4 regions of the Mesorhizobium sp. WSM4307 genome follow, and region 3 is predicted to be linked to each of the others. Evidence: riboswitches for the same ligand, from Rfam matches in the RefSeq annotation. Region 3 holds a riboswitch; each other region holds the start of a gene.
The links. A riboswitch is a leader RNA that binds a small molecule or an ion and turns the genes downstream of it on or off. The one in region 3 is predicted to bind cobalamin.
Positions count from the first base shown of each region.

Region 1 (7,806 bases), on a different contig from region 3:
GGCATTCGACGCGCTGCTGTTCCGGCTGATGGCCAGCCATGACGACGAGGCTTCAGCCGGCGCCGCGGTGGATGACATGCTGGCGCGCATGCGCCTGAAGCCGCTGCCGCCTTCCGCACGTTCGCTCGACGAACGCATGGCCGGCACGCGCCGGCTGCTGACCAGGCAACGCATAGCCCTTGGCCTGTTCGTGGCGATGCTTCTGGCGGCCGGATTTTGGGCGCCGCGATGAACAAGCTCTCGCTCAAGACCTTCACCCTGCTGCAGACGGCGACCTCCGTCGGCCTCTCGGCGCTTGCCTGGGTGGTGACCGGGGTGCGTCCGATCTGGAATGGCAGTCTGCCGTCGGACAAGCAGCGCATCTATTTCGCCAACCACACGAGCCATGGCGACTTCATCCTTTTGTCGGCGTGCCTCAACGAAAAGGAGCGCGCGATCACCCATGCCGTGGCTGCCGGCGAATATTGGGGAAAATCGCGGCTGCGCCGCTTCATCGCCGAAGACATGCTGTCGTCCGTGCTCATCAACCGGCAATGGACGAAGCCCGAGGAAAACCCGATCGAGATCATGCTGTCGGTTCTCGACCAGGGCCATTCGCTCATCCTGTTTCCCGAGGGCACCCGCAACATGACCGACGAGCCGCTGCTGCCTTTCCGCTCCGGGCTCTACAATTTGTCGATGGCACGGCCGCAGGTCGAGTTGATCCCGTGCTGGATCGAGAACATGTCGCGCGTGCTGCCCAAGGGCCAGTTCCTGCCGGTCCCGCTTTTATGCCGCGTCGTCTTCGGCGCGCCGGTGGCGATTGCCCCCGGCGAAGAGCGGCGCGCCTTTCTCGAGCGAGCCCACGCCACGCTTCTGGCGCTCAACCCGCGTCCCGAACGAGACGATTGATGCGCCACGACATCTCCATCCTGATCATCGGCCTGCTGGCGGTGCTGACGACCGCCAGCATCGTGGCCGCGATACTTTCGGCACGGGCGCCGAAGCCACTCAGCTCGACTCTGGTCAATCTCACCCAGCGTATCAATGCCTGGTGGGTGATGGTCGCACTGATGACGGTCGCCTTCTTCTTCGGCCGGTACGGCCTGACCATCCTGTTCGCGCTGATTTCCTTCGCCTCGCTGCGCGAATTCGTGACGCTGACGCACACGAGCCGGAGCGACCATTGGGTGCTGCTCGGCATGTTCGGTATCATCATCCCGTTTCAGTACTGGCTGGTCTGGACCGCCTGGTACGGGCTCTTCGTCATCTTCATTCCGGTCTATTGCTTCCTGCTGATGCCGGCCATCACCGCGTTGCATGGAGACACCGAACGCTTTCTCGAGCGGATCGCCGCGCAGCAATGGGCGGTGATGATCTCCGTCTATTGCGTCAGCCATGTTCCAGCGCTGCTGACGCTCGATGTGCCGGGCTTCGAAGGCCGCAATTTGTTGCTGATCGCCTTCCTGGTCATCGTCGTGCAAGGCAGCGACGTGCTGCAATACATCTTCGGCAAGCTGTTCGGAAAACACCGGTTTTCGCCGACCGTATCGCCGTCGAAAACCTGGGAGGGCCTGATCGGTGGAGTGGTGTCGGCGAGCCTGCTCGGCGCTCTTCTGTCGTTCGTGACGCCATTCACGCCCCTGCAGGCGGCGTGTGTCGCCTTCGTCGTCTGTTCGATGGGGTTTCTGGGTGGGCTGGTCGCCTCGGCCATCAAGCGCGACCAGGGCGTCAAGGACTGGGGCCATCTGATAGAAGGCCATGGCGGCATGATGGACCGTACCGACAGCCTGATCTTCGCTGCCCCCATCTTCTTTCACATCGTGCGCTATTTCTGGACGGTCTGAGACGGCAAGCTCTGGCCTCTTTGTTTTAACGCAATTCCCAAGGGAAAGCGCTACGCGCTTTTCCCGGGAAAACCGCTTCACACTTTTCCTGAAATTGCTCTTGCGGTCAGAGCCGGTTTCTCACGACCAGCGTGACGACGAAGAAGGCGCCGAGCGAGCTGGTGATGATGCCGATCGGCAGTTCCTGCGGCGGCAGCAGGGTTCGCGCCAGAAGATCGCTTGCCAGCAACAGCACCGCCCCGAACAGCGCACAGCTGGCGATCAGGCGCAGATGCAAGGGACCGGCCAGCGGCCGCGAGAGATGCGGGATCATAAGCCCGACAAAGCCGATGACGCCGGCGACCGAGACGAGAATTGCCGTCGAAAAGGCGGCGACGAGAAACGTCGTCCTGCGCATCCGCGCCACCGGCACGCCAAGGCTTTCGGCGGCACTTTCACCCGCCAGGAAAGCGTCCAGCCTGCGGTGGTTCCACAGCCCGTAGGCTGCAATCGTGCCGGCGCCCAAGGCGCCCAGCCAGACATTGTCCCAGCGCGCCAGCCCGAGCCCGCCCATCGTCCAGAACAGCACCGAATGGGCGGCGCGCTGGTCGCCGGCAAAAACCAGATAGTTGGTCAAGGCCGTGAACAGGAAGGAGACGGCAAGGCCGGCGAGGATCAGCCGTTCGGGTCCCTGCCCCCTCACCCGCGCGACCAGCAGCAGGACGATGCAGGCGGCCAGTATGCCGCCGGTGAAGGCAGCGACCGGCAAGGTCCAGATGCCGAAAGTGTCACCAAAGACGGTGATGACGGAAACGGCACCGGCCGCCGCCCCCGACGACAGGCCGAACAGGAAGGGATCGGCAAGATCGTTGCGGGTCACCGTCTGCAGCAACGCGCCTGTTATGCCGAGGCCGCCGCCGACACACACCGCCAGGATCGTGCGCGGCAGCCTGAGATCGACGACGATCTTGCCGACCGGGCCAGACACCTGGTGTTCGTTCAATCCGACGGCCTGGCCAAGCGAGGCGATGACGTCGGTGAGTGGGATCAGCGTCGAACCATAGGCGATCGACAGCAGCAGGAGGCCGACGATCGCCATCGTGCCCGCCACCATCGCTAGCGCGAATGCCTTGTGTCCCGAAAGCGCGCCGGATTTATGCCCAGGGGCAACAAGCATCAGAACGCTTCCGGATGCATCGCCCTGGCGATCTTGCCGATCGCCTCGATGTTTGCCGGCCCGGGCGTCAGTTCGGCATAGCGCAGCGCCACGAAGCGCTCGTTCTTGACCGCGTCCGTCTCCTTCATCGCCGGGTGCGCCTTCAAGAAATCGAGCAGTTTCTTGTAGCCGCCGCCATCCTGGTAATCGAGCAGGATGAGGAACTGCGGATTGCGCGACGCCACGGTTTCCCAGTCCGTGTTGCCCCAGCTGGTGTCCATGTCGGCCATGATGTTGTCCCCACCCGCGGCCGCGATCATGGCGCTCGGAATGGCGAATTTGCCTGATGTGAACGGCTTGTCCTCGCCGGAATCATAGAGGAATACCCGCGTCCCCTTGCGGTCGCCAACCTTGGCGATGATTTCCGCGAGTTGCGCCTTCCAGCCGGAGACAAGCTTCTCCGCGTCCGCGTCCTTGCCGAAGATCTTGCCCAGCTTTTCGACATCGCCATAGAGCAGGTCCATCGAGGCGGCCGGACGGTTCTTGTCGAGATGGACGCAGCTTTCGGTCAGCACCAGCGTCTTGATGCCGTGCGGGGCGAGCCTGTCGGGCGTCACGTCGCCACCCGGCTTCATGCCATAGTACCAGCCGGCGAAGAAGAAATCGGGCTCGACGGCGACGAGGTTTTCGAGCGTCGGGTATTTGGGCGCCAGTTCCGGGATGGAACCCTGCTCGGCCTTGAACTCGGGGCCGACCTTGTACCATCCGGTGATGCCGGTCAGGCCGACGATCGACGGCTGCAGCTTCAGCGCGAAGGCCATTTCGGCCATGTTGAGATCATGGATGACGGCGCGCTTGGGTGGCGCGTCGAAGGTCAGCGGCTTGCCGCAGCTGTCGACGGTGACCGGGAAGGCGAAGGCTGCCGGGGCCAGCAGCAAGAAGACGAGCGACAGGGCGAGGCGTTTCACGGATTTTGCTCCTTGGCTGAACAGTGTCGGATGAGGGATGGGCTCGATCAGGATGGCGGCGCGGCGCGGTTCGGAACATCGAACACCGTGAGTTCGCGGTCTTCGGTCGGATGGCGCAGGCGAAACACGTCGACGCCGAAAATCTCGCGGATCAGCTTTTGCGTCAGCGCTTCGCCGGGTGCCGCCAGCGCATGCAGCCGCGCCTCGCTCATCACCGCGACCCTGGTGGCGAAGGGCGCCACCAGGGCCAGATCGTGCAGCACCGCGATCACCGTCATGCCGAAGCCGGCTACGAGCTCGAGCAGCTCGCCGCGGGCGCGCGGATCGAGATGGTTGGTCGGCTCGTCGAGGAACAGCACTTTCGGTTGCTGCGCGATGGCGCGCGCCAGTTGGGCGCGCTGGCGCTCGCCGCCCGACAGCGAGCCGATGGTGCGGCCAAGCAGCGGCAACAGGCCGGTCCGGCGCAACGCGTCGACGACGATGTCGCGCTCCTCGCTCCTGCGTCTCAGGCCGGCATGCGGGACGCGGCCGAGCTCGACATAGTCGATCACCGCCAGCCGCGGGTCCGGCTGGTCGGTCTGGCCGACGACGGCGATATGCAGGGCCCGCTCGGCGGTCGCGATACGGTCCAGGCGGCGCCCGCCAAGCTTCACCTCGCCCGCACTTGGCCTGAGCATGCCCGACAGCATGCGCAGCAGCGTGGTCTTGCCGGCGCCATTGGGGCCGATGATGGCAAGGCGATCGCCCGAGGCCACCGACAGGCTGAAGGCGTGGACCAGATGCCGGCCATTGACCATGGCGCTGAGGTCGCGCGCTTCGAGGAGTGGCATTGTCATCGGCTGTTGCCCGGAAACTTGGCCGGCCCGGGAATGCGGGCCAGTGTCTTGCCGGCCAGTCGCGGCGGACGTTGTCCGGAATTGCACCAGCCGTCGGCGAGCGAGGCGTAAAGTCGGGCAAATCGCAGGAGATCGCCGGCGTCGGCCTCGGCGTCGATGGAGCCGAAGAGATAGGAGGCCTTGCCCGGCGCCTGGAAGGCCACCGTCAGCGGCCGCGCGCAGCCCGCCATGCATTCGACGCCTTCGACCGTGAAGCCATGCGCCACGGCGGGTTCATGGCAGGCTGCGAGCCGGGAGCGCAAATCCACGCACAGGCTTTCGCCCGACCTGATGCCGGTCGGAACGTCGCGGCAAAGCGTGCACACGATGATACGATGATCGATGGCGCCGTCCAACTTTCCGTCACTTTCAAAACTGGCGACGGAAGGATGTTGGCGAGCCGGCCGACAAGACCGACGTCCACGCCTCCTCCCGGCACACCCCGTCCGGTCAACTCAGTTGATGGCAGGTCTCCTGGCTCGCGGGTCTCGGCGCAATCCAGCCTTCCCAGCCTTGCCGGCCAGTGGCATGTCGGATCTTGCTCACCGCTTACAGTTGCGGGGGCAGCCACGGCCTCGACCTTTTGAGGTCTCACCGTGTTCCCTTTTCACCCCTTGCCTTTCGGCGCGGGGGCCATCACGCACCCACCGTAGATTTCCGTCGATCGCATCGCAATGAGTTTTTTGCGACGCCGTCGCCACATGCTCCATATGTAATAACATTACGTTTGAAGCGATGTTTCGCGGCGATGTCAACCCCTGTCGTCGCGCAATGCGGCTTCGGCGCGGCTGCGGTTTTCAGCCGCGAGCGGTCACCAGGCAGGAGGCATGACACCTGGCCGCGGTCGCCGAGGAACCGGCCTATAGCTTTCTGAAAAAGCCTGACAGAATATTCGGACCCGCTTCGCCCGGCCGCAGTCTGATCTCGTCTTCAAAGCAATTCAGCGTCACGCATTCGAAGCCGTAATGCTCGAGGAGCGCCACCAGCGAGTCACGGTCGAAATGGTGCAGGTGCTCGTTAGGCAGACGCATGCGCCACGTCCGAAACCACGCTTCGCCGTCGGCGCCGAGTTCACGCCAGCGGCAGTAAGGGACGGCGATGGCCAGGTGGCGGCTCTGAAGGCGGGCGAGGAAACCCAGATCCGGAATGTGCTCGAGCACGTCGAACATGGCGACGAGATCCCACGAGCCGGCGAGCGCCTCGTCCCAATCGACAAAGCGGACGCCCTCGGGCAGCGGAAATCTGGTGATGTCGCAGCCGGCACAGTCGGCAACCCCGGTAATTTTGGCGGCCTCGACAAAGGTGCCGGTGCCATAACCAATCTCCAGCACGGATCGAGGTATCTCACCGGTGACCCCCAGCACCCAGCCAAGCCGCTGATAGCCGAGCTTGATGGTCCGGTCGCTCAGATCCTCGTAATAGGAAATGTACTGCTTGTCGTATTTGATCGGCGTGACGTCGATCTGGTGAATCACGCCAAACCGGTCGGCCTCGTAATTATCCAGCATTCGCGCCCCCTTGGGATTACGGATCCTTACATGACGGGGCTAAACGCAAAGTAAGCGACTGGGGTGGCGGGCCGAAGCTGGCACGAGCACGACCAGATCTAGCAATAGCAAAAAAGCAAGGCCCCGCGCGGGGCCCTGCTGTCTCAACCTCAGCGCCGAGCGCTAATCGCCCTTCACTTCCCCATCAGCTGCTTGGCATTCTCCGCCGTGATCGCCGTCGTCTCGACCGTTACCGTCGGCTCCACCGAGGTCGAGCAGTCGAGCAGGATCTTCTTCGACATCTCGATCGCTTCCTTCGCACCCGTCGGGTAGGTGAAGGTTGCCGCCCAGTCGCCCTTGGCGACGGCCTCGATGCCGCCGGCCGGTCCAGGCAGGCCGTCGGTGCCGATGATCTTGACGTCCTTGCCGGCTCCCTTGGCGGCAAGCAGCGCGCCGGCCGCCATCATGTCGTTGGAGGCATAGAGCACCTTGATGTCGGGATGCGCCTGCAGCATGGCGGCAAAGGCGGTCTGGGCTTTGTCCGGCACCCAGTCGGCGGCCTGCTCGGCGACGACCTGGATCTTGGCATTCCCCTTGACGCCGTCCTTGAAGCCGTTCAGCCGCTCCACCGCCGGCGTCGAGCTCGGCAAGCCTTCCAGCACCGCCGCCTCGCCGCCATCCGGCAGCAAGGTCTTGGCGGTGTATTTGCCGGCCTCGAGCGCAATCTTGTAATTGTCGCCGCCGATGAAGGCGGTGTAGTCCTTGCCGGGATCGCCGACCGTCTTGCGGTCGAGCTCGATGACCGGGATGCCGGCATCCATGGCGCGCTTCACCGCCGGCGTCAGCGGTGCCGCCTCGAAGGGCGAGATCAGCAGCAGATCGACTTTCTGGGTGATGAAATTGTCGACCTGCGAGGTCTGCGTGTTGACGTTGCCGGCGCCGTCGGCGATCTGCAGAGTGAAGCCCGGCACGGCCTTGGCCGCCGCCGTCAGTTCGTCATTGACATGCTGGCGATAGGGTTCGGCGTTGTTGGCCTGCGAGAAGCCGATGATGAACTGGCCGTCCTTGGCGCAGGCCTTGACCATCGGGTCGGCGGCCTGGGCGGCTCCTGCAATGCACAGGCCCGCGCCTGCCAGAAGCACGGCATGAAGCGTGTTCCTCGTTCCTTGTCTTGTGGTTTTCATACTCGCTCTCCTCCTCGTCGGGCCGGGGGGCCAGACCTTGGTTTGACTTCGACTTTGTTGCCGCCTTCCTCCTAACGACCCAACCCCTCGCGGCGGCGAACGAGGGATTGAAGCACCGCCGCCAGCACGATGATCGCGGCGGTCGCGAGCAACTGCATGGCGGGCGTGATGTTGTTCAGCTGCAGGATGTTGGCGAGCGCGCCGAGCATGATGGTGCCGGCAACGGTGCCGACCATCGAGCCGGCGCCGCCAAACAGGCTTGTGCCGCCGATGACCACGGCGGCGATCGCGGTGAGCTCGTAGCCCATGCCGTCATTGGCGCTGCCGAAAT
Region 1 covers NZ_VFTB01000002.1:283,760-291,565, reverse strand. Annotated here, with positions in the region: gene FJV83_RS05065 (hypothetical protein) at 1-232, shown strand, start outside; gene FJV83_RS05060 (lysophospholipid acyltransferase family protein) at 229-891, shown strand; gene FJV83_RS05055 (phosphatidate cytidylyltransferase) at 891-1,826, shown strand; gene FJV83_RS05050 (iron ABC transporter permease) at 1,933-2,982, opposite strand; gene FJV83_RS05045 (ABC transporter substrate-binding protein) at 2,982-3,929, opposite strand; gene FJV83_RS05040 (ABC transporter ATP-binding protein) at 3,977-4,765, opposite strand; gene FJV83_RS05035 (DUF1636 family protein) at 4,762-5,160, opposite strand; cobalamin riboswitch at 5,251-5,457, opposite strand; gene FJV83_RS05030 (class I SAM-dependent methyltransferase) at 5,665-6,312, opposite strand; gene FJV83_RS05025 (substrate-binding domain-containing protein) at 6,486-7,475, opposite strand; gene FJV83_RS05020 (ABC transporter permease) at 7,547-7,806, opposite strand, start outside.
Region 1: linked by a shared signal. The riboswitch ahead of FJV83_RS05035 (DUF1636 family protein) and the one ahead of bluB (5,6-dimethylbenzimidazole synthase) in region 3 are both predicted to bind cobalamin.

Region 2 (7,806 bases), on a different contig from region 3:
ACACGACGATGATCTATGTCACCCACGACCAGGTCGAGGCGATGACGCTGGCCGACCGCATCGTGGTGCTGAAGGACGGCCATGTCGAACAGGTCGGCACGCCGATGGACCTTTACAAGAAACCCGGCAATCTGTTCGTCGCCCAGTTCATCGGCTCACCGGCCATGAACATCCTGCCGGCAACCATCGACAAGACCGGCAACCCGACCGTCGTCAGCCATGTCGGCGGCCGCAAGGCGGCGGTGCCGATCACCACGCCGGCCTCGGCCAAGGGCGCGGCGGTCAGTTTCGGCGTGCGGCCGGAAGACCTGATGATCGCCAGCGGCGCGGACTATCTGTTCGAGGGAACGGTCGACTATGTCGAGCAGCTCGGCGAGGTCCAGCTGGTCTATGTCGATATCGGCCGCGCCGACCTGCCGCTGGTGACCAAACTGCCGGGCAATGTCGAGGTCAAGCGCGGTTCGACATTGCGGCTGAGCGCCAATGCCGAGGACCTGCATATCTTCGATGCGGACGGACATTCCTTCGCGCTGCAAAAGCCGGAAGCAAAAGCGGCTTGAGGCCGCCGGTCCTGCTGGGTCAAGGCAACAAAAAAGAGCGGCGGGCCAGGCCCGCCGCTCCTTTTTTGGAAATCAGCTACGGCTGTTAACGGCCGAAGAGGTTGCGGTCGCTGCCCTGAGGAGCGGACTTCTGCGCGTCGCCCGACGAATTGAGCAGCTTGTAGACAGGCGAGCCGCTCTCGCGGATCGAAGCCGTACGCGAGTTGTCAATCGAAGTTGCGGCGGGCGAAGTCACGGCGGGCTGGTTGGCGCCATTGGAACCAAAATTGTCGCTGCCCGCGAAAGCGCTGCCGGAGATGGCCAGAACGGCGGCGGCAGCAAGGATGATCTTGTTCATGTTAGTCTCCTGAATTTCTGGATTTCACGGGAACGGCCGGCATCGCCGCCATTCCCGTAAACCGGCATTACTTGCCGAAGAGGTTGCGGTCAGCGCCCTGCTGAGCAGGCAGCTGGGTGGCCGGAGCCGACTTGTCGACCGAAGCCGTGTAGGAATGGTCGGCCGCAGCGGCCGACTGGTTGGCACCGTTGGAACCGTAGTTGTCGCTGCCAGCGAAGGCGCTGCCGGAAATGGCCAGGACGGCGGCGGCAGCAAGGATGATCTTGCTCATGTTAGTCTCCTGAATTTCTCAAGGTCGGCCAGAGCGGCGGGCGAAAAGCCCGCTGTCGGCCGGGATCTGTTGTTAGTTGTTGCCGAAGAGGTTGCGATCGGCGCCCTGGGCAGGCGTCTGAGCAGCCGGCTCCGACTTGTTGGTCGAAGCGGTGTACGAGCTGTCGACAGCCGTGGCTGCGGCGGCATTCGAACCATAGTGGTCGCTACCAGCAAAGGCGCTGCCGGAAATAGCCAGAAGGGCGGCGGCAGTGAGAACAATCTTTTTCATTTTTGGTACTCCAGTATTTTTTCCGTCCGTCTAGCGGCGTGTCTTGGGATTGAAATCGCGTCGTTCGGACAGGCCCGATGTGGGAAAGCCAGTTCGCCGTTTCCAATCACGAAGTTGTTCCGTGTGGACCAAGAATCCACCACTTGAAATTGTGCCAGGGCTTCCGAGCCATGCATTTTTCTTTTTGATATCAACCACTTAGTAAACGCCAGCCGCAAGGTCACAGACTGTATCGGAGGTCCATCGTTCACACCGTCCTGCACGCACCGTCAACAGAAACGAACCGTTCGGTTCGATTTTAGAGTCTGCTAATAGTCACTTTTCGAAACCGTTAACCTCTTTTGCCCCAGTTCCGGGTCGATTTTGACAGCCGGCACAGCTATCGGCGGAGGCGATTTTCGTGACCGCTGCCCGTGACCTGATCGTTGCGCATGCGTGTCGCGCCGCATGGATACGATGTCGCTTTCATGCCGATGTCGCAAACGCTGTCGTGATTAGATCATGTCATCTCAGGTGCCGCTTCGTGACGACGGGGCGGAGAATTGGGAAGCCGGTCAAAATCCGGCGCTGCCCCCGCAACGGTGGTGGAGTTCAAGTCGCAACGGGAGACCACTGGGCAAAAGCCTGGGAAGGTGTCGCGACCGTCCGCAAGGACACTCCAGAGCCCGGAAACCAGCCCGAGATTTTTGAACTCGACTGATCGCGGTGGGCGGTCAAGAGGCGGATCGCGCGTGCCCGGCTTTCGCCGAGCTGCGTCTCATCCTTCCTCAATCACCACCAGTTCAGTCCTTGAAGTATGAGGACAGGACATGGATGCGCGCAACGATATGCTGAGGCTGTTGAATGGCCGCAGAGAGGGCTTCTCGCTCGAGCAACCCTTCTATACCGATCCCGATTTCTTCAAGCTCGACATGGAGCTGATCTGGTATCGCGACTGGCTGTTCGTCGGCCATGATTGCGAACTGCCCAAGCCCGGCAGCTTCATCACCGTACAGATCGGCGACTACCCTGTCGTGCTGGTGCGCGATCAGCAGGGCAAGATCAACGCCTTCCACAATTCCTGCCGCCACCGCGGCAGCCGCGTCTGCAACACCGACAAGGGCATGGCCGCCAAGCTGGTCTGCCCCTATCACCAATGGACCTATGAGTTGGACGGAAGGCTGCTGTTTGCCCGCCAGATGGCAGACGGCTTCGACAAAAGCCAGTTCGGCCTGAAGCCGGTCGCCTGCGAAAGCGTGGCCGGCTATATCTTCATCTGCCTGGCCAAGGAACCCGCCGACTTCGCGCCGATGCGGGCGATGATCGAACCCTATCTCAAGCCGCACCGGCTCAGCGAAGCAAAGATCGCCTTCGAGAGCACGATCGTCGAGAAGGGCAACTGGAAGCTCGTCTGGGAAAACAACCGCGAGTGCTATCATTGCGCCGGCAATCACCCGGAACTGTGCAAGACCTTCCCGGAAGCCCCGACGGTGACCGGCGTGCAAGGCGCCGACAGCGATCCGGAAATGCTGGCACACTGGGCCAAATGCGAGGCGGCCGGGCTGCCGAGCAAGTTCCGCATCGATCCGGCCGGGCAATACCGCGCCACCCGCGCGCCGCTGCTGCGCGATGCGGTCAGCTACACGATGACGGGCAAGCGGGCGGTGAAGAAGAACCTGTCCGACAGCGTCTCGGCCGACCGCATCGGCTCCTTGCTGCTCTATCACTATCCGACGACGTGGAACCACATCCTCGGCGACCATGCCGTCACCTTCCGCGTGCTGCCGATCAGCGCCACGGAAACCGCGGTGACGACCAAATGGCTGGTGCACAAGGACGCAGTCGAGGGCGTCGACTACGATCTTGCCGAACTCACCCATGTCTGGACCGAGACCAACGACCAGGATCGCCGCATCGTCGAGGAAAACGCCTTCGGCATTCTGTCGCCGGCCTATGAGCCCGGCCCCTATTCGGAGCTGCACGAGGGCGGCGTGATCCAGTTTGTCGAATGGTACGCGTCCTTCATCGGCCCACGGCTTGCCGAAGACGGCCGGCCGGCCCTGCGCAGTGTCGCCTGAGAGGTTTGGGGATGAACGCGATGACGGATCTTGGCCTCTATCGCCATCTCGATCAGATGGCGCCCTGGAACGACAGGCTGCAGGTGCTGGAAGTGATCGGCGTCAGCGACGAGGCGCCTGACGTCAAGACCTTCACCTTCCGCTCCGACAACCAGACCTGGTTCCGCTACAAGCCGGGCCAGTTCGTGACGCTGGAACTGCCGACGTCGGACGGACCGCTGATGCGCACCTATACGCTGTCGTCGTCGCCGTCACGGCCGTTCTCGATCGCGGTGACGGTGAAGGCGCAGGCCGGCAGCATCGGCACACGCTGGATGTTCGATCACCTGGTGCCCGGTTCGCACGTCAAGGCTTATGGGCCGAGCGGCGACTTTTCGCTGCACAGCCACCCGGCGGCCAAATATCTGTTCATCTCGGCCGGTTCCGGCGTGACGCCGATGATGTCGATGCTGCGTTGGCTGAACGATTGCGCGCCATGGACCGATGTCGGCTTCGTCAACTGCGCGCGGCGCGCCGAAGAGATCATCTTCCGCAAGGAACTCGAACTGCTCGGCGGCCATATGCCGGGCCTGTCGCTCGGCTTCATGATCGAGGAGCGGTCGAGCCGCGAGGGCTGGTATGGCCATATGGGCCGCATCGACGCGATCCGGCTGCCGCTGCTGGCGCCCGATTTCCGCGAACGCGAGATCTTCTGCTGCGGTCCGGATCCTTTCATGCGCGCCGTGCGCGGCATGCTTGAAGCCGCTGGCTTCGACATGACGAAATACCACCAGGAGAGCTTTGCAGCCCCCGCGGTGGAGGAAGTCCCGGCGCCGTTCGCGTCGCCCGCGGAAGACGGCGTTGCCGTTCCCATCGAGGCAACACCGATCCGCTTCGCGCTTTCGGACGTCGATGCCGAGTGCATCGCCGGCCAGACCGTGCTGCAGACGGCGCGTTCGTCGGGCGTGCGGATCCCCGCGGCCTGCGAATTCGGCCTGTGCGGAACCTGCAAGGTGAAGAAAGTCTCGGGCGCCGTCGAGATGAGCCACAATGGCGGCATCCTCGATCACGAGATCGATGACGGCTTCATCCTCGCCTGCTGCTCGAAGCCGCTTTCGGCTCTCGAAATCGAGGCGTGACAACGTCGGGCGGCCCCGCCACGGCAGCCTTGCCAAGCAGTTGCAGCTGTTTCCAAGACCCTGGCGACCTCGGTAGGGCGCGCGTCAGGATCGGCTTATAAGGCGTTCTCGTTCGGCTTCGTCACCCGCCGCAGCGTCAGATTGATCCTGCCGCCGTTCTTGAGCAGCGCCGAGGTCGAGGGATAGATGCGGTCGACGCCGTGGAAGGCGAGACGGCCCTCGCCGCCGAGCACGACGACGTCGCCGCTCTTCAGCCTGAACGATTTGGTGGCGCCGTCGCGCGTCGTCTGGCCGACCCTGAACAGGCAATCGTCGCCCAGCGAGACAGAGACGACAGGCGCCGAGAAATCGGCCTCGTCGCGGTCCTGGTGCAGGCCCATCTTCGCGTCGGCCGTGTAGAAATTGATAAGACAGGCCTCCGGCGGATTCGGATAGCTCGACACCTGCCGCCAAAGATCGAGCAGGCCCTCCGGGATCGGCGGCCATGGCTCTCCTGTCAGCGGATGCGTCGGCTGGTAGCGATAGCCGCGCTCCTTGTCGGTGACCCAGCCGAGCAGGCCGCAATTGGTCATGCGCACGCTCATCTCCTTGCCGGTGCGCGGCATGGCAGGGACGAACAGCGGGGCCTGCTGGACGATGCCTCTCACCTCTTCGACCAGCGCCTCCTGAACAGCGCGGGAGAGATGGGCCGGCATGTGACGGACGCCTTTGGGCAAAACGAGCATGAGGTCGGTGATAATCCGGTTGCTGCTTTGACCTTGAAGAATGCCACACGGAGGCGCTGACAACGACCCGAAAACGTTCTGGCAGACGGATCAGTCGTCGCCGACGCGGCCGCGCAGCTTCTTGATCGTGCCGCGTCCAGCCTTGCTCTTCAGCCGCCGCTCCACCGCGCCTTTCGAAGGGCGCGTCTTCTTGCGGGGTGGCGGCGGCGGTTCGGCTGCCTTGGCGACAAGCGCCGTGAGCCTCGCCCGGGCGTCCGCCCGGTTCTGCTCCTGGGTGCGGAAGCGCCCGGCCTCGATGACGATGACGCCGTCCTTGGTGGCGCGCTGGCCGGCAAGCTTGATCGTGCGGGCACGCACGCGTTCCGACAGGCCGGCCGCGCCGGCCGCGTCGAAGCGCAGTTGCACGGCGGTTGCCACCTTGTTGACGTTCTGGCCACCGGGCCCCGACGAGCGGATGAAATCCTCGTGCAGGTCACCGGGATGGATCACGGCTTCGCCCGATATGATGATGTCGTCGTCGATCGGCATGCCGCAGTCATGGCGCGGCGGCGGACAAAAGAAAAGGCCCGATCGAAATCGGGCCTTCAATGGTGCTGAGCGACGTGACGATTACTCCGCCGCTTCCTGCATGCGTGGCGCCGCACCCATGACGGTTGCATCGACATGCGGCTCGAATTTCTCGAAGTTGACGGCGAACATGCCGACCAGTCTTGCCGCCTGGCGGTCATAGGCGGGCTTGTCGGCCCAGGTCGAGCGCGGATCGAGAATGGCGCTATCGACGCCAGGCACCGCCACCGGCACCTCGAAGCCGAAATTGGCATCGGTGCGGAATTCGGCTGTCTTCAGCGAGCCGTCGAGCGCGGCGGCCAGCAGAGCGCGTGTCGCCTTGATCGGCATGCGCTTGCCGGTGCCGTAGGCGCCGCCGGTCCAGCCGGTGTTGACCAGCCAGCAATCGGCGCCGTGGCTGGCGATGAGCTCGCGCAGCAGATTGCCGTATTCCGAGGGGTGGCGCGGCATGAACGGAGCGCCGAAGCAGGTCGAAAACGTCGCTTCGGGTTCGGTGACGCCCTTTTCGGTTCCGGCCACCTTGGCCGTATAGCCGGAGAGGAAATGATACATCGCCTGCGCCGGGGTCAGCCGCGCGATCGGCGGCATCACGCCGAAGGCGTCGGCGGTCAGCATGATGATGTTTTTGGGATGACTGGCGCGCCCGGTCTTCGAGGCGTTAGGGATGAAGTCGAGCGGATAGGCGCAGCGTGTGTTTTCGGTAAGGCGGCCATCGTTGAAGTCCGGCACGCCGTCGGCGTCGAGCACGACATTTTCCAGCACCGTGCCGAAGCGCTGCGTGGTGGCGAATATCTCCGGCTCGGCTTCAGCCGACAGCTTGATCGTCTTGGCGTAGCAGCCGCCTTCGAAATTGAAGATGCCGTGCGGGCCCCAGCCATGCTCGTCGTCGCCTATCAGCGTGCGCGACGGATCGGCCGACAGTGTCGTCTTGCCGGTGCCGGAAAGCCCGAAGAAGACGGCCGCTTCGCCGGCCGGCCCCTCATTGGCCGAACAATGCATCGGCATCACGCCCTTCTGCGGCAGCAGATAGTTGAGCATGGTGAACACCGACTTCTTCATCTCGCCGGCATAGGAGGTGCCGCCGATCAGCACGATCTTGCGGGTAAGGTCGACGGCAATCACCGTTTCCGCGCGGCTGCCGTGGCGGGCGGGGTCGGCGCGGAAGGACGGCAGGTCGATGATCGTCATCTCCGACACGAACTGTTCGAGCTCGGCCTTGTCCGGACGGATGAGAAGATTGCGGATGAACAGCGAGTGCCAGGCAAACTCGGTGATGACGCGCGTCGGCAGTTTCAGCTCGGCATCGGCGCCGCCGACGAGGTCCTGAACATAGAGATCCTTGTCCGCGGCGTGAGCAAGGAAATCGGCGAACAGCGTTTCGAACTGGGCCGGCGAGATCGCCTTGTTGTTGTCCCACCAGACATGCGCCTCGGTGTTGGCGTCGCGGACGACGAACTTGTCCTTTGGCGAACGGCCTGTGTGCTGTCCGGTCTCGGCGACCAGCGCGCCATGCGCGGTCAGCCGGGCCTCGCCGCGCCGGATCGCCGCCTCGTAAAGGGCGGCCGCGCCAAAATTATAGCGCACCATACCGGTGGTTTTCAGGCCGATACGATCGATCGGGCAAGCAGGATTGCGTTTGCCGACTTCCGACATTGGTGTCCCTTCTACGATTTGCCGCATCTTTGCCGGCGCATTTCCGGCACGCCCACCGAGCGGGCTGAGATGGTCAAAACCAGAAAAGCCAAATGATATCAAATCATTAATCGATTTAAAAATTTTGAAAGTTGTTTAAATCGTTTATATATGCGAAAAGTTTCACGGTTGCCCAAAGGATTGGCGATGTTCGTTCGTCCAATCCATGTCGAGGTAGGATTGTGGCCTGCGGCACCCCGCGCGTGACA
Region 2 covers NZ_VFTB01000005.1:17,796-25,601, reverse strand. Annotated here, with positions in the region: gene ugpC (sn-glycerol-3-phosphate ABC transporter ATP-binding protein UgpC) at 1-560, shown strand, start outside; gene FJV83_RS12840 (DUF680 domain-containing protein) at 646-897, opposite strand; gene FJV83_RS12835 (DUF680 domain-containing protein) at 965-1,168, opposite strand; gene FJV83_RS12830 (DUF680 domain-containing protein) at 1,241-1,438, opposite strand; cobalamin riboswitch at 1,933-2,134, shown strand; gene FJV83_RS12825 (aromatic ring-hydroxylating dioxygenase subunit alpha) at 2,248-3,495, shown strand; gene FJV83_RS12820 (hybrid-cluster NAD(P)-dependent oxidoreductase) at 3,516-4,613, shown strand; gene FJV83_RS12815 (alpha-ketoglutarate-dependent dioxygenase AlkB) at 4,709-5,338, opposite strand; gene arfB (alternative ribosome rescue aminoacyl-tRNA hydrolase ArfB) at 5,429-5,866, opposite strand; gene FJV83_RS12805 (phosphoenolpyruvate carboxykinase) at 5,948-7,558, opposite strand.
Region 2: linked by a shared signal. The riboswitch ahead of FJV83_RS12825 (aromatic ring-hydroxylating dioxygenase subunit alpha) and the one ahead of bluB (5,6-dimethylbenzimidazole synthase) in region 3 are both predicted to bind cobalamin.

Region 3 (7,806 bases):
CAACTCGCATTTATGCGTGGCCAGGATGCGTTGGCCGAGCAGCACGGTGGCGAGCGCAATCGTGCCCGATGCCACCGAGACCCAGAACCCGTTCTGGGCGCCGAACGCATCCACCACGGCGCCGGCGGCGAAGGAGCCAAGCGCCATGCCGATGCCGATCCCGGTGGTCACCCAGGTGATGCCTTCGGTCAGCATCGCTTCCGGCACATGCTGCTCAATCAGCCCGAAGGCCGTGATGAAGGTCGGCGAGATCGCCACGCCGCTGATGAAGACGGTCAGCGCCAGAAGCGGCACGCTGTTGGCGGTGAGTGGCAGCAAGGTGCCGAGCGCGACCAGGGCGACCGCGATGGCGAGCTGGCGTTGCAGCGGTGCCTTCAGGTTGAGCGCGCCGACAATGATGCCGAGCACGAACGACCCCAGCGCGTAGACGCCGATGACGAGGCTGGCGGCGCCGGGCTGGCCGAGCTCCTTGGTGATGGCCACCGTGCTCACTTCCGTCGTCGCGAAGGTCGCGCCGACGAAGATCAGGGCAAAGGTGATGACCTGTACCGGCCGCAGGCGGATCGCCGAGCCGCTCGAGCCATGGTCTACCGGGCGCACCTGCGGCTCGGTCGATCGCTGCAGGATGAACGCGGTCGAGCCCAAGGCGAGGAACAGAGTGCTCGCCAGCATGCCCGCTTCCGGAAACAGGGCGGCGCTGAGGCCGACCGACAGCGATGCGCCGGCGATATAGACCAGTTCATCCGCCGCCGATTCGAAGGCGAAGGCGGTGTTCATCTCGGGCCGACCCCGGAAAAGCTCGGTCCAGCGCGCGCGCACCATGGCCGGCATGCTGGGCATGGCCGCCGCCAGCAGCGCCGACACGAACAGCGTCCAGACCGGCCAGTCCTGATTGGCGGCCGCGACCAGCGTGATGAAGGCGACCACGGAGATGACTGTCGTGGGCACGACGATCCGCGTCTGGCCAAGGCGGTCGACCAGTCTTGATATTTGCGGCGCCAGGAATGCGTTGGCCAGCGCGAATGTCGCCGAGACAGCACCCGCCAGCCAGTATTCGCCACGCGTCTGCGACAGCATCGCCACGATGCCGATCGGCGCCATGGCGATCGGCAGGCGCGCCATGAAGCCGGCGGCCGCAAAGCCCCTCGCTCCAGGGGCGCGGAAGATTTCCGAATAGGGGTTTTGCATGGGGTTCCTCGACAAAGGGCGGTTCGACAATTACATACGAAGCGTATGATCATTAGATAGAGCATACGCGACGTATGTCAATTGGCATACGGAACGTATGTGAATAGGACCAGACGGAAATGCACAGACCCCGCAAGGAAATGATCGCCGAGACGCGCGCCAAGCTGATCGCCGCGGCCCGCCAGGCCTTTGGCACGATCGGATATGCCGAAGCGTCGATGGATGATTTCACGGCATCGGCCGGGCTGACGCGCGGCGCCCTCTACCACCATTTCGGCGACAAAAAGGGACTGCTGGAGGCGGTTATCGCCGAAATCGACGGCGAGATGGCTGCTCGGGTCAATGAGGTCGCGTCGAGAGCGCCGACCCGCTGGCAGCATTTCGTCGACGAGTGCACGACCTATATCGAAATGGCGCTGGAGCCGGAAATCCAGCGCATTATGTTCCGCGACGGTCCGGCCGTACTGGGCGATCCCGCGCAATGGTCGAATGCCAATGCCTGCGTCGGTTCAATGACCGATCATCTGACCGCGCTGCAGGGGGAAGGGGTGGTCGTCCCGGGCGTCGACCCCGAGACCGCCGCGCGGCTGATCAACGGGGCGAGCAGCCAGGCGGCGCAGCGGATCGCTAATTCGAACGACCCCGAAGCGACGTCGAAGATCGTGGTTGCGGCGTTCAAGCAATTGCTCGAGGGACTGCTCAGAAAACCAGCGTCGAAACAGAGCTAAATCCCCGTTGCGCACCGCTGTCCACCGCTCATGATTGACAATCCTCGGGGTGAGCGCATCCTTCCCAGCCATCTCTGAGGGGAGATTCGGGCATGTGGGATTTCGATATCGGCAGGTCGGTGTCCATCATGATGCGGACCTGGCCTTTCATTGTCTTTCGCATGATCGTCTATTTCGGCATCACGCTTGCCTATATCGTGGCGACCGGCACCGGTGCATCGGTCGGCTATGGCGTCGGCCATATCTCCACGGATCCCGACGGGCCGATGTCCTTTGCCCTGTGGGGCGGCGTGGTCGGCTTCGGCGTGGTTTCGATCGCCGTCTATTGGATCCGCGAATATATCCTCTACGTCGTCAAGGCCGGCCATATCGCCGTGATGGTCCATCTGATCGACGGCCGGGATGTCCCCGACGGCCAGAACCAGATCGCCTATGCCAGGCAGGTCGTGACCGAGCGTTTCGCCGAGGCCAACATCCTTTTCGTCGTCGACCAGCTGGTCAAGGGCGCCATCCGCGCCATCACCGGCCTGCTCGGCGGCATCGCTGCTTTCCTGCCCATTCCGGGCCTGAGCGGTCTGGTCTCCTTCATCAACACGGTGATCCGCCTGTCGCTCACCTATGTCGACGAGATCATCCTCGGCTACAACATCCGCATCAACTCGTCCTCACCCTTCGAGACGGCGCGGCAAGGCGTCGTGCTCTACGCCCAGAACGGCAAGACCATGGTCAAGAACGCCGTCTGGCTGGCGGTCATCATGTGGGGCGTGTCTTTCGTCATCTTCCTGCTGATGCTGGCTCCGGCCAGCGCCGTTCTCTTCATCATGCCCGGACAACTCGCCGGCTGGGCCTTCGTGCTTGCCATCGTCTTTGCCTGGGCCTTCAAGGCGGCCTTCATCGAGCCCTTCGCCATCGCTTGCCTGATGCAGGTCTATTTCAAGACCATCGCCGGCCAGGTGCCCGATCCGGCCTGGGATATCAGGCTGGCCGAGGCGTCGTCGAAGTTCAGGGAGCTGAAGGACAAGGCGCTGGCCTCCTTTGGTGGCTCGCGCTGGGGCACGGCCGGCGCGACGAACTGATCGGCTGGGCAGGTCGTCGCCGGCGCGACATCGGAGGCGTTGAGGCGGGCCACGGTCGATTTCAGTGGCGCCTCGCCTTGCCCGCAAAAAGTCTCGCTCATGATCAGGTCGGGCAGCGGCAGCCGCCGGCCCCAGCCATGCGTTTCCAGGTCTGGTTTGGATGCGAACTCGGAAACCCGGCCGACGCAGAGATAGGCGACGGGCGTCACATGCTCGGGAATGGCCAGCAGGCTCTTCAACGCTTGCGGCTCGATGATGCTGACCCAGCCGACGCCGACGCCTTCGGCACGCGCGGCCAGCCAGAAATTCTGCACCGCGCAGACCGTGCTGTAGAGATCCATTTCCGGATTGTGCCAGCGGCCCAGTGGCGAGCCTTGCGAGCGCCGACGGTCACAGGTGATGCAGATGTTGAGGGCGCTTTCGCAGATACCTTCGAGCTTCAGCTTGCGGTAGAGCGCCTGTCGTTCCCCCTCGATTTCAGGCAGTTCCTGTTCGCGCGCGGCCAGGAACAGGTCGCGCACCTCTGCCCGTCGCGCGGCGTCGCGGATGACGATGAAATTCCATGGCTGCATAAAGCCGACCGATGGCGCGTGATGGGCGGCAAGCAGAAGCCGCGCCAACACCTCGTCGTCGAGCGCGTCGGGCAGGAAATGGCTGCGCACGTCGCGCCGCGTGAACATGGCGCGATAGACCGCGTCGCGCGCCGTCTGGTCAAATCCGTCGCCCACAGGAGCGGTCATGTGTTCCGGCATCGCTCGTCCCCTTGCGATTGCAATAGCTCCACACCGTCAGAGCGCACTTTGTGCATCCAACTGGACGCACGTTGCTCCGATGCCAGCCGCCTGACCATGCGGATGACGATGGCTGCCAGGCCGGTCTTCTGGCTCGGGATCAACCCGCGTCCGGTGCCTTCCCGTCATCGACAGTGGCATTTACCGGCGCGGTCCCCCTCACAGCGTTGGGCACGCCACGGAATTCAACCGTGTTCCCGATTCTCCCGCTTGCGGCGAGCACCAGGCAGTGGCGCGACCTTACGCCGAAGCCTCGGCCGCGCCAATCCCCGCAGCGGCGCCAATGGACGCAGGCGCGATTTTCCCCAGTGATCGAGCCGCAATGCATGGCCATCGCGGCGCCGGGGCACTAGATAGGGAGCATGACAACCCGTCTCTACACGCACCCGATCTTCCTCGAACACATCACGCCGCCCGGCCACCCCGAGCGGCCGGACCGCTTGCGCGCCATCGAGCGCGTGCTCGACGACGAGGCTTTTGCCGCGCTCGATCGTGCCAAGGCGCCGGAGGGCGACGAGGCCACCATCCTCTACGCGCACCCCGCCGATTTCGTCGCCCGTGTGCGTGCCGCCATTCCCGAGGAGGGTATTGCCCGCATCGATGCCGACACCACCGCCAGCCCGAAGAGCTGGCAGGCGGTGATCGCCGCGATCGGCGCCGCCAACGCCGCCGTCGACGACGTCTTTGCAGGCCGCGCCGACAATGTCTTCGTCGCCGCAAGGCCGCCCGGCCACCATGCCGAAAAGACCACCGCGATGGGCTTCTGCTTCTTCAACACGGCGGCGATCGCCGCGCGCTATGCGCAGAAGAAGCATGGCGCCGAGCGCGTCGCCGTCGTCGACTGGGATGTGCATCACGGCAACGGCACGCAGGACATTTTCTGGGACGATCCCTCGGTTCTCTATTGCTCGACGCACCAGATGCCGCTTTATCCCGGCACTGGCGCGAAGACCGAGACCGGCGCCGGCAACATCGTCAACGCGCCCTTGGCGCCGCAGACCGGCAGCGAGGTGTTTCGCGATGCCTTCCTGTCGCGGGTGCTGCCGTCGCTCGACAATTTCGCGCCTGACCTGATCATCATCTCGGCCGGTTTCGACGCGCATCACCGCGATCCGCTGGCCGAGATCAACCTGACCGAGGACGATTTCGACTGGGCGACCGGCCAGCTGATGCAGCGCGCCGCGCGCCACAGCGGCAACCGGCTCGTCAGCCTGCTTGAGGGCGGTTACGATCTGCAGGGACTGGCATTTTCGGTCGCCGCCCATGTCGGGCGACTGATGAAAGGATGAATGATGGCTGGTGAAACCAACGAAGACGTCAAGGCGATGAGCTTCGAGCAGGCACTCGACGCGCTGGAGAAGATCGTCGATGATCTGGAGCGTGGCGACGTGCCGCTCGACCAGTCGATCAAGATCTACGAGCGCGGCGAGGCGCTGAAGGCGCATTGCGACCGGCTGCTGAAGGCCGCCGAGGACAAGGTCGAGAAGATCAGGCTGTCGCGCGACGGCAAGCCGGTCGGAACAGAACCGCTCGACGCGGACTGAGGCACGGAGCAGCCTTTCCGGTTTTTGGACACGATCATGGTTGAGAATTAAGCTCGTCCCGATTGAAACGGCTCCAGGACAAAAGGAGATACGGAAGCGATGTGCAGAAACATCAAGACCCTGTTCAATTTTGACCCGCCCGCAACCAATGACGAAGTGCGCGACGCAGCCCTTCAGTTCGTCCGCAAGCTGAGCGGAACGACACGACCGTCGAAACAGAACCAGCATGCGTTCGATCATGCGGTCGAAGCCATCGCGGCATCGGCGCGTGAACTCCTCGATTCGCTTGAAACCAACCAGCATCCGCGCAATCGCGAAGAGGTGGCGGCCAAACTGCGGGCAAAGGCGGCGATCCGCTTTGCCTGATGCCGCCAAGGGGCCCTCGACCGCTGACAAGGAGAGTCCATGAGCTTCTTTCCCGGGAAAGACCCTGAAGCCGGCGACGCCTTTGCCAGCGACCAGATCGAGTTGATGGTCATCCCGAACGCCAAGGACATTGGCGGCTTCGAGGTGCGTCGCGCGCTGCCGACCGCCAGGCGGCGGCTGGTCGGGCCGTTCATTTTCTTCGATCGCATGGGTCCGGCGATCCTGCGGGCAGGCCAGGCTCTCGATGTCCGTCCTCACCCGCATATCGGCCTGTCGACGGTGACGTATCTGTTCGACGGCAGGATCAGGCATCGGGATTCGCTGGGCACCGAAATGGTGATCCAGCCCGGCGACGTGAATTTGATGACCGCCGGCCGCGGCATCGTGCATTCCGAGCGCACGCCGGAGGAATTGCGCGGCGCGCCGATGTCGATCTCAGGCCTGCAGACATGGCTCGCCTTGCCCGATGGCAAGGAGGAAGTGGCGCCGGTGTTTGAGAACACCGCTGCCTTGCGGCTGCCCGAGATCGATGCCGAAGGCGTCCGCGGCCGCATCGTCATCGGCGATTTCCAGGGGCAGCGCTCCCCGGTAAGGGCCGATTCCGAGACACTTTACGCCGACCTTAGGCTGGCTCCGGGCGCCAGCATAAAGATTCCGGCCGACGCGGAAGAGCGCGCCATCTACACGCTGGAAGGCGAGGTCGCGATTTCGGGCGACGTCTTTCCGGCAGAGCGGCTCCTGGTGTTCCGGCCCGGTGACGAGATCATCATATCGTCGCAAACCGGTGCGCATTTCATGCTTTTCGGCGGCGCCTCGCTCGGCTCGCAGCGCTACATCTGGTGGAATTTCGTCTCCTCGTCGAAGGAGCGCATCGAACAGGCCAAGCAGGAATGGAAGACGGGACGCTTCGATATCGTTCCTGGAGATGAGAAAGAGTTCATCCCGCTGCCGGAAAGCTGAGGAAATCGGCGAGGGGACCTGATAGATCCGCGTCACCGACACGCATTTACTTTCGCCGGCCGGCGGCTTATCCCGCCGTTGAACAGAAAGCCTGAGCTCCCGTGAACGCAACGCCGCATACGCCGCTTCTCGACAAGGTCCGCATCCCGGCGGATCTGCGCGCGCTTGACGAGAGCGAGCTGCCGCAACTGGCATCCGAGCTTCGCCTCGAACTGGTCGACGCCGTGTCGCGCACCGGCGGCCATCTCGGCGCCGGCCTCGGCGTGGTCGAACTGACGGTGGCGCTGCATTATGTCTTCAACACCCCGGACGATCGCCTGATCTGGGATGTCGGCCACCAGGCCTATCCGCACAAGATCCTGACCGGCCGCCGCGACCGCATCCGCACGCTGCGCCAGGAAGGCGGCCTGTCCGGCTTCACCCGCCGCGCAGAGAGCGAATACGATCCCTTCGGCGCCGCGCATTCCTCGACATCGATATCGGCCGGCCTCGGCATGGCAGCCGCCCGCGACCTCTCCGGCGGCCGCAACAACGTCATCGCCGTCATCGGCGACGGCGCCATGTCGGCCGGCATGGCCTATGAGGCGATGAACAATGCCGGCGCGCTCGATGCCCGGCTCATCGTCATCCTCAACGACAATGACATGTCGATCGCGCCGCCCACCGGCGCCATGAGCGCCTATCTGGCGCGTCTCGCCTCAGGCAAGGCTTATGCCGGCCTTCGCGACTTCGGCAAGAAGCTGACATCCTATCTCGGCAAGCGCGCCGATCGTGCGATCACGAGGGCTGTCGAGCATGCGCGCGGATACGTCACCGGCGGCACGCTGTTCGAGGAGCTCGGCTTCTACCATATCGGCCCGATCGACGGCCACAATCTCGAACATCTGATCCCGGTGCTCAAAAACGTCCGCGACAATGGCGAAGGCCCGGTGCTGATCCATGTCGTCACCCAGAAGGGCAAGGGCTACGCGCCGGCGGAGGCCGCCGCCGACAAGTACCACGGCGTCAACAAGTTCGACGTCATCACCGGCACGCAGGCCAAGGCACCGGCCAACGCACCGGCCTACACCAAGGTGTTCGCCGAAAGCCTGATTGGGGAAGCCCGCGAGGACGACCGCATCGTCGCCGTCACCGCCGCCATGCCGAGCGGCAC
Region 3 covers NZ_VFTB01000001.1:650,653-658,458, forward strand. Annotated here, with positions in the region: gene FJV83_RS03005 (MFS transporter) at 1-1,188, opposite strand, end outside; gene FJV83_RS03010 (TetR/AcrR family transcriptional regulator) at 1,308-1,916, shown strand; gene FJV83_RS03015 (hypothetical protein) at 2,009-2,992, shown strand; partial or broken gene bluB (5,6-dimethylbenzimidazole synthase) at 3,166-3,744, opposite strand; cobalamin riboswitch at 3,845-4,025, opposite strand; gene FJV83_RS03025 (histone deacetylase family protein) at 4,146-5,072, shown strand; gene FJV83_RS03030 (exodeoxyribonuclease VII small subunit) at 5,076-5,327, shown strand; gene FJV83_RS03035 (DUF2277 domain-containing protein) at 5,427-5,693, shown strand; gene FJV83_RS03040 (pirin family protein) at 5,733-6,653, shown strand; gene dxs (1-deoxy-D-xylulose-5-phosphate synthase) at 6,755-7,806, shown strand, end outside.

Region 4 (7,806 bases), on a different contig from region 3:
GCGTTCGCCCGGTTGAAGGCGAAGGATGCTGGCTGGACGCTGGCTTCTGCGAGACGGCGGACTGACATTTAGCGATCGACCTCACCAAACACGATGTCGAGGGAGCCAAGAACGGCGGTGACGTCGGCCAGCATGTGGCCGCGGCAGAGGAAATCCATGGCCTGAAGATGCGCGAAACCGGGCGCGCGCAGCTTGCAACGGTACGGTTTGTTGGTGCCGTCGGAAACGAGATAGACGCCGAACTCGCCCTTCGGCGCCTCGACGGCCGCATAGACCTCGCCGGCCGGCACGCGATAGCCCTCGGTGTAGAGCTTGAAGTGGTGGATCAGCGCTTCCATCGAGCGCTTCATCGCCTGACGCTTGGGCGGCACGACCTTGCCGTCGAGGTTCGACACTGGGCCGGTGCTTTCCTTGCCGAGCAAGAGATCGACGCATTGCCGCATGATCCTGGCCGACTGGCGCATTTCTTCCATGCGCACGAGGTAACGGTCGTAGCAGTCGCCGTTCTTGCCGATCGGAATGTCGAAATCCATTTCCGAATAGCATTCGTAGGGCTGCGACTTGCGCAGGTCCCAGGCCGCGCCGGAACCACGCACCATGACGCCCGAAAAACCCCAGGCCCAGGCATCGGCCAGCGAAACAGTACCGATATCGACATTGCGCTGCTTGAAGATGCGGTTGCCGGTCAGCAGTTTGTCGAGGTCATCGATCGATTTCAGGAACGGGTCGATCCACTTGCCGATGTCCTCGACCAGCTGGCGTGGCAGGTCCTGGTGGACACCGCCGGGGCGGAAATAGGCGGCATGCATGCGCGAACCGCTGGCGCGCTCATAGAACACCATCAGCTTCTCGCGCTCGACGAAGCCCCATAGCGGCGGGGTCAGCGCGCCGACGTCCATCGCCTGGGTCGTCACATTGAGGATGTGCGACATGATGCGGCCGATCTCGCAGTAGAGCACGCGGATCAGTTGGCCGCGCTTCGGCACCTCGATGCCGAGCAGGCGCTCGGCGGCCAGCGCGAAGGCGTGCTCCTGGTTCATCGGCGCGCAATAGTCGAGCCGGTCGAGATAAGGGATGGCCTGCAGATAGGTTTTTGCCTCGATCAGCTTTTCCGTGCCGCGGTGCAGCAGCCCGATATGCGGATCGACGCGATCGACGACCTCGCCATCGAGCTCCAGCACAAGGCGCAAAACGCCATGCGCCGCAGGGTGTTGCGGGCCGAAGTTGATGTTGAAATTGCGGACGGAGGTTTCAGCCATTCTGGCGCCTCAATTCGTCTTGGCTTTTTCATCGCCCGGCAGGACGTAATCCGTCCCTTCCCATGGCGAGAGAAAATCAAAATTGCGGAATTCCTGCTTGAGCTCGACCGGCTCGTAGATGACGCGCTTGGCTTCGTCGTCGTAACGCACTTCGACAAAACCGGTCAGCGGGAAATCCTTGCGCAGCGGGTGGCCTTCGAAACCGTAGTCGGTCAAAAGGCGACGCAGGTCGGGATGGCCCGAGAACAGCACGCCATAGAGGTCGTAGGTCTCGCGCTCGAACCAGTCGGCACCGGGATAAACGCCGGTGATCGAGGGCACCATCGTCTCCTCGTCGGCCTGCACCTTGACGCGGATGCGCACATTCTGTTTCGGCGACAACAAGTGATAGACGACGTCGAAGCGCTTGGCCCGCGACGGATAGTCGGCGCCGCAGACATCGATGATCGAGATGAACTGGCAGCGCGCATCGTCGCGCAGGAAGGTCACGACTTCGATGAGGTCGCGCGGCTCGACATGGATGGTCAGCTCGCCATAGGCGAGCACCGCGTCATTGACGCGACCAATCAGCCTTTCGCCGAGATAGGTCGACAGTTCGCTAAGGGATGCGGCCATGGATTTACCGTTCGATCGTGCCGGTGCGGCGGATTTTCTTCTGCAGGAGAAGAATGCCGTAGAGCAAAGCTTCGGCGCTCGGCGGGCAGCCGGGCACATAGATGTCGACCGGCACGACGCGGTCGCAGCCGCGCACCACCGAATAGGAATAGTGGTAGTAGCCGCCGCCATTGGCGCAGGAGCCCATCGAGATGACGTAGCGCGGCTCGGGCATCTGGTCGTAGACCTTGCGCAGCGCCGGCGCCATCTTGTTGGTCAGCGTGCCGGCGACGATCATGATGTCGGACTGGCGCGGCGACGCGCGCGGCGCGACACCGAAGCGCTCCGAGTCGTAGCGCGGCATCGAGGTGTGGATCATCTCGACGGCGCAGCATGCCAGACCGAAGGTCATGAACATCAGCGAGCCGCTGCGCGCCCAGGTGATCAGCGCCTCGGTCGAGGTGACCAGGAACCCCTTGTCGGCGAGCTCATTGTTGATTTCGAGGAAGAAGGGATCGTCCTCCCCAACCGGCCGACCGGTGTTGGGATCGATGATGCCCTTCGGCTTCGGCGCGACAAGGGTGCCTGAACTGTCGTTCAATCCCATTCCAGCGCTCCTTTTTTCCATTCATAGGCAAAGCCGATGGTCAGCACTGCCAAAAACACCATCATCGACCAGAAACCGAGCATGCCGATCTTCGAGAAGGACACAGCCCAGGGAAACAGGAAGGCCACTTCCAGATCGAAGATGATGAACAGGATCGACACCAGGTAGAAGCGGATGTCGAATTTCATGCGGGCATCGTCGAACGAGTTGAAACCGCACTCGTAGGCGGAAAGCTTTTCGGGATCGGGATTGCGGTAGGCCACCAGGAACGGTGCGGCCAGCAGCGCCAGGCCGACGACCAGCGCCACGCCGATGAACAGGACGATGGGCAGGTACGAACTGAGAAGTGCGTTCATGCAGCGGCTTTCCGTTGGCGCCAATCCACTTTGATTACAGCACCGGACCTTAATGCGGAAGCGTGACAGATTAACCGCTGAACCGTTTTAAGGGGCCTATGCTGCAACGCGGCGAGGGTTAGCGCAGCACTTCCAGCGAAGCAAGTCAAACCTTGTTCAAAACGCCGGCCTGGACGGCATATCCGGAGAAACTGGTCCGATCCCCTCCTGTTTGATTTCCTTCGCCTTTTACTCCACTTTTCTCTCCTGACAGGGTTGCCGCAAAAACCCTGCTAGCATGGGCTGGAATCACCCGTCGGACCTCGGTCGAAACGCCCTTAGAGTGACAGCTGCATGAAGGAAAAGATCTCGCTTGCCGCCGCCCGGCGTATTGCGCTCGCCGCACAGGGATTTCTCGATCCCCGCCCAAATGGCACACCCGATCGCCGCCACTTTGCCCGTGTGCTCTCCCGCACCGGCCTGCTGCAGATCGATTCCGTCAGCGCGGTGGTGCGCGCGCATTACATGCCGCTCTATTCGCGGCTCGGCCCCTACCCACTGGCGCTGCTCGACAATGCCGCGGTGACGCGCAAGCGCACGGTCTTCGAATACTGGGCGCATGAGGCCTCGTTCCTGCCGGTCGAGACCTACCCGCTGATGCGCTGGCGCATGCAACGCGCCGAGCAGGGCGACGAGATGTATCTGGGCCTGGCCAAATGGGGCCGCGAGCATGCCGCGTACATAGAAGAGATCTACCGCGAGGTCGTCGCGCGCGGCCCGATCGCGGCTTCGGCGCTGGAAGGCCAGAAAGGTTCGGGCGGCTGGTGGGGCTGGAGCCATGCCAAGCACGCCTTCGAATGGCTGTTCTGGGCCGGCCGCATCACCACGGCGCACCGCCGCGGCTTCGAGCGCTTCTATGATCTGCCCGAGCGCGTGCTGCCGCAGGCGATCCTCGATCTGCCGGTGCCGGCCGCCGAGGACGCGCACCGCGAATTGCTGCGCATTTCCGCCCGCGCCCACGGGGTGGCGACATCAGGCGATTTGCGCGACTATTTTCGGCTGTCGCCGGCCGACATGAAAGGCCGGCTGGAGGAACTGGTCGAGTTGGGTGAACTGCTGCCGGTGCGCGTCGAAGGCTGGGACAAGCCGGCCTACCTTCATAAGGACGCCCGCCTGCCCCGGAAGATCGAGGCCCGCGCCCTGCTGGCGCCGTTCGACCCGGTCGTCTTCGAGCGCTCGCGCTCGGAGCGGCTGTTCGATTTCCACTACCGCATCGAGATCTATACGCCCGCCGAGAAGCGCCAATACGGCTACTACGTCCTGCCTTTCCTGCTCGGCGACAGGATCGTCGCGCGTGTCGACCTCAAGGCCGACCGGCCAGCCAGCGTCCTGCGCGTCCACGCCGCCTACGCCGAGCCCAAGGCACCGCCCGAGACCGCCGCGCAGCTCTCCGAGGAACTGAAGCAGATGCAAGGCTGGCTCGGCCTTGAACGCATGGAAGTGACGCCTGCCGGCGATTTGGGCCTGGCGCTTGCCGACATCGCCATGTCGTAGCCGTGCGTTGACACCGCTGCCTGCAAAAGCCTAAATCCGCTCCAGACGGTCCCTTGCCCGCAACGGCAGGGGCTAAGAGGGAATGCGGTGAGAGGTGAAAAATCTCAAATCCGCGGCTGTCCCCGCAACTGTAAGCGACGAGCCAAGGCCGAAAGCCACTGGGATGTTCCCGGGAAGGCGGCACCCAAGGCGATAACCCGCGAGCCAGGAGACCTGCCGTCTGCGACAAAAGAATCCGATCGCCCGGCGGGTTTCCGGGCAAGGAGCCCGGTTTTTTGGACCAGAACGGCAGTTTTTCGGCTGGCACAGAGGACAATTCGTCCGCCGACGGCGAAGCCTTGGCCGGCGTCACGGTGATCGTCTGCGCCTCGTGCCGCGACGAGACTGGCTCCGACGCCCATCCCCGCGCCGGCGAACTCTTGGCTGACGACACACGCCGCGCCGCATCTGATGGAAACATCCGCATCCACACGGTCGAATGTCTCGGCAATTGCAAGCGCCGGCTGAGCGCCGCGATCCTACGCGACGGCTGCTGGAGCTACGTCTTCGGCGACCTGACCGTGACCAGCGGCGCCGACCTCGTCGCCGGCGCCAAACTCTTCGCCACCTCGACGGACGGCCTCATTCCATGGCGCGACCGGCCTGCTTCCCTCAAGCGCGGCCTCGTTGCCCGCATTCCTCCCCTCGACCTGTTGAAGGACTGATCATGAGCGCTTCCGTCACCCGCGTCCCCTGTACCGTCGTCACCGGCTTCCTCGGCGCCGGCAAGACGACGCTGGTCCGCCATCTCCTGGAGAACGCCGGCGGCAAGCGCATTGCGATCATCGTCAACGAGTTCGGCGACATCGGCATCGACGGCGAGATTTTGAAGGGCTGCGGCATCGACACCTGCCCGGAGGAAAACATCGTCGAACTCGCCAATGGCTGCATCTGCTGCACCGTGGCCGACGATTTCGTGCCGGCGCTCGACCAGATCCTGTCGCTCAACCCGAAGGTCGACCACATACTGATCGAGACCTCGGGCCTGGCCCTGCCCAAGCCGCTGGTCCAGGCGTTCCAGTGGCCGACGGTGAAGAGCCGCGTGACCGTCGACGGCGTGATCGCTGTGGTCGATGGTCCCGCACTTGCCGAAGGCCGTGTCGCCAACGACATGGACGCCTTGCAGGCGCAGCGTGCGCAAGATGACAGCCTCGATCATGACGACCCGGTCGAGGAACTGTTCGAGGACCAGATCGCCTGCGCCGACCTGATCATCCTGTCGAAAAGCGATCTGATGAACGCCGCCGGCTCGGCCCGCGCCAACGCCATCATCGGCGAACACTCCGCCCGTGCCGTGAAGATCGTGCCGACCTCGCATGGCGAGGTCGATCCCTCCGTGCTGCTCGGACTTGGTCTCGCCGTCGAGGACGACATCGAGAACCGCAAGTCGCATCATGACGGCGCCTTCGACCACGAGCATGACGACTTCGACACCTTCATCGTCGACATTCCCTCGATCGCCAATCCGGACGAACTGGCACAGCGCGTGGCCGCCGCCGCCGAACAGGAAAACGTGCTGCGCGTGAAAGGCTTCGTCGAGGTCGGCGGCAAGCCGATGCGGCTCTTGCTGCAGGCGGTCGGCCCGCGCGTCAATCATTACTACGACCGCGCCTGGACCGCCGAGGACGACCGCCGTTCGCGCCTGGTCGTCATCGGCCTCAAGGGGCTGAACCGCCCGGCAATCGAGCGTATACTCGCCGGCTGATTTCAGACACGGGCCGCGATGCATATCCTCACCACGACCTCCGCCTCGCTCGACGATCTCGCCGAGCCGGTCGATCTGCGGCAGACGCCGGCGGATATCGTGGCCCTGTCCTTCACCGACAGCGACCTCGCCGGACTGGCGGCCGCCTGGAAGGCGGATGCCGCCCGCCTGCCCTCGATGCGGCTGGCCGCCCTGCGCGACCTGCGCCACCCGATGTCCGTCGACCTCTGGGTCGACAGCGTCGCCCGCCACGCCAAGATCATCCTGGTGCGCATCCTCGGCGGCTACGACTGGTGGCGCTATGGCTGCGACCAGCTGGCCTCGACCGCCCGCGAGCGCGGCATCAAGCTGGCGCTGCTGCCGGGCGAAAGCCATGACGAGGATATCAGGCTGATCGAAGCCTCGACGCTGCCGCGCCGGGAATTGGACGACCTGCTCGGCTATTTCCGCGAGGGCGGCCCGGCCAATATGGGCGCGCTGGTGCAGAGGCTGGCCAGGCTGGCTGGACAGGACGCGGCTGTGGTTGAGCCGGTGGCGGTGCCGAAGGCCGGCTACTACGAGCCAGGCCGCGGCGTCGTCCCCCTCGCCCTCGAGGGCGAGGGAAAGGTCGTGCCCATTCTCTTCTACCGCTCGATGCTTCTCGCCGCCGACGTCGCTCCGATCGACGCGCTTTTTGAAGCGCTGAGCGCGCGCGGCATGACGCCTGTCCCCATCTTCGTCTCCAGCCTCAAGGACCCGACATCCCTGGCCTTCGCGGAAACCGCGCTCGCCACGCTCAGACCCGCCGCCATCATCACCGCGACCGCCTTCGCCTCCGGCGCCGAGCCCGGCGTCGAAACCCTGTTCGACCGCGCCGGCGTGCCGGTCTTCCAGGTCATCGTCGCCACCACCCGCCGCGACGTCTGGGAAAGCAACCAGCGCGGCCTGGCGCCCGCCGACCTCGCAATGCATGTCGTCCTGCCAGAGTTGGACGGCCGCATCCTCGCCGGCGCGATTTCCTTCAAGGGCGAAAGCGATGTCGATCCCGCGCTTGGCCACCGCGCCTTCGCCAACCGGCCGGAACCGGATCGCGTCGCGCAGGTGGCTGACCGCGTGGCAGCCTTCATCAAGTTGCAGGACACGCCCCGCGCCGAACGCAAGCTGGCCATTCTGATCCCGGATTACCCAAGCGCTCCCGGCCGTACCGGCTATGCTGTCGGCCTCGACGTGCCGTCGAGCGTGCTGGCGATGCTGCATGACCTGAAGGAACAGGGCTATGCGGTTGAAGGGATCCCGCAATCGCCGCGCGAACTGCTGGATTTGCTGGAGCGGGGCGATGATGGGTTGGGGGTGGATGAGTATCTCGACCTTTCACGAGACCTGCCTGTCGAGGCAATGACTGCTGTTGAGGCGGCGTGGGGGAAAGCGGAAGACAAGACAGGTTTGCGCGAGGCGCCCCCCTCTGTCCTGCCGGACATCAGGACAGAGGGGGGCGCCTCGCGCCAACCTTCACAAACGACCTCAGCAAGCTTCCCCTTCCGCGCCGCCGCCTTCGGCAACATTACGGTCGCCCTCGCTCCAGACCGCGGCCGCTCCGCCGATCGCCGCGCCGACTACCACGATCCAACGCTGCCGCCGCGCCACGCCCTGATCGCCTTCGGCCTGTGGCTGCGCGAATCGCTGGGTGTGCATGCCCTGATTCATGTCGGCGCTCATGGCACGCTGGAATGGCTG
Region 4 covers NZ_VFTB01000004.1:346,195-354,000, reverse strand. Annotated here, with positions in the region: gene FJV83_RS11740 (NADH-quinone oxidoreductase subunit E) at 1-68, opposite strand, end outside; gene FJV83_RS11735 (NADH-quinone oxidoreductase subunit D) at 69-1,259, opposite strand; gene FJV83_RS11730 (NADH-quinone oxidoreductase subunit C) at 1,269-1,874, opposite strand; gene FJV83_RS11725 (NADH-quinone oxidoreductase subunit B) at 1,879-2,460, opposite strand; gene FJV83_RS11720 (NADH-quinone oxidoreductase subunit A) at 2,451-2,816, opposite strand; gene FJV83_RS11715 (winged helix-turn-helix domain-containing protein) at 3,150-4,349, shown strand; cobalamin riboswitch at 4,379-4,585, shown strand; gene FJV83_RS11710 (DUF1636 family protein) at 4,625-5,053, shown strand; gene cobW (cobalamin biosynthesis protein CobW) at 5,056-6,093, shown strand; gene cobN (cobaltochelatase subunit CobN) at 6,112-7,806, shown strand, end outside.
Region 4: linked by a shared signal. The riboswitch ahead of FJV83_RS11710 (DUF1636 family protein) and the one ahead of bluB (5,6-dimethylbenzimidazole synthase) in region 3 are both predicted to bind cobalamin.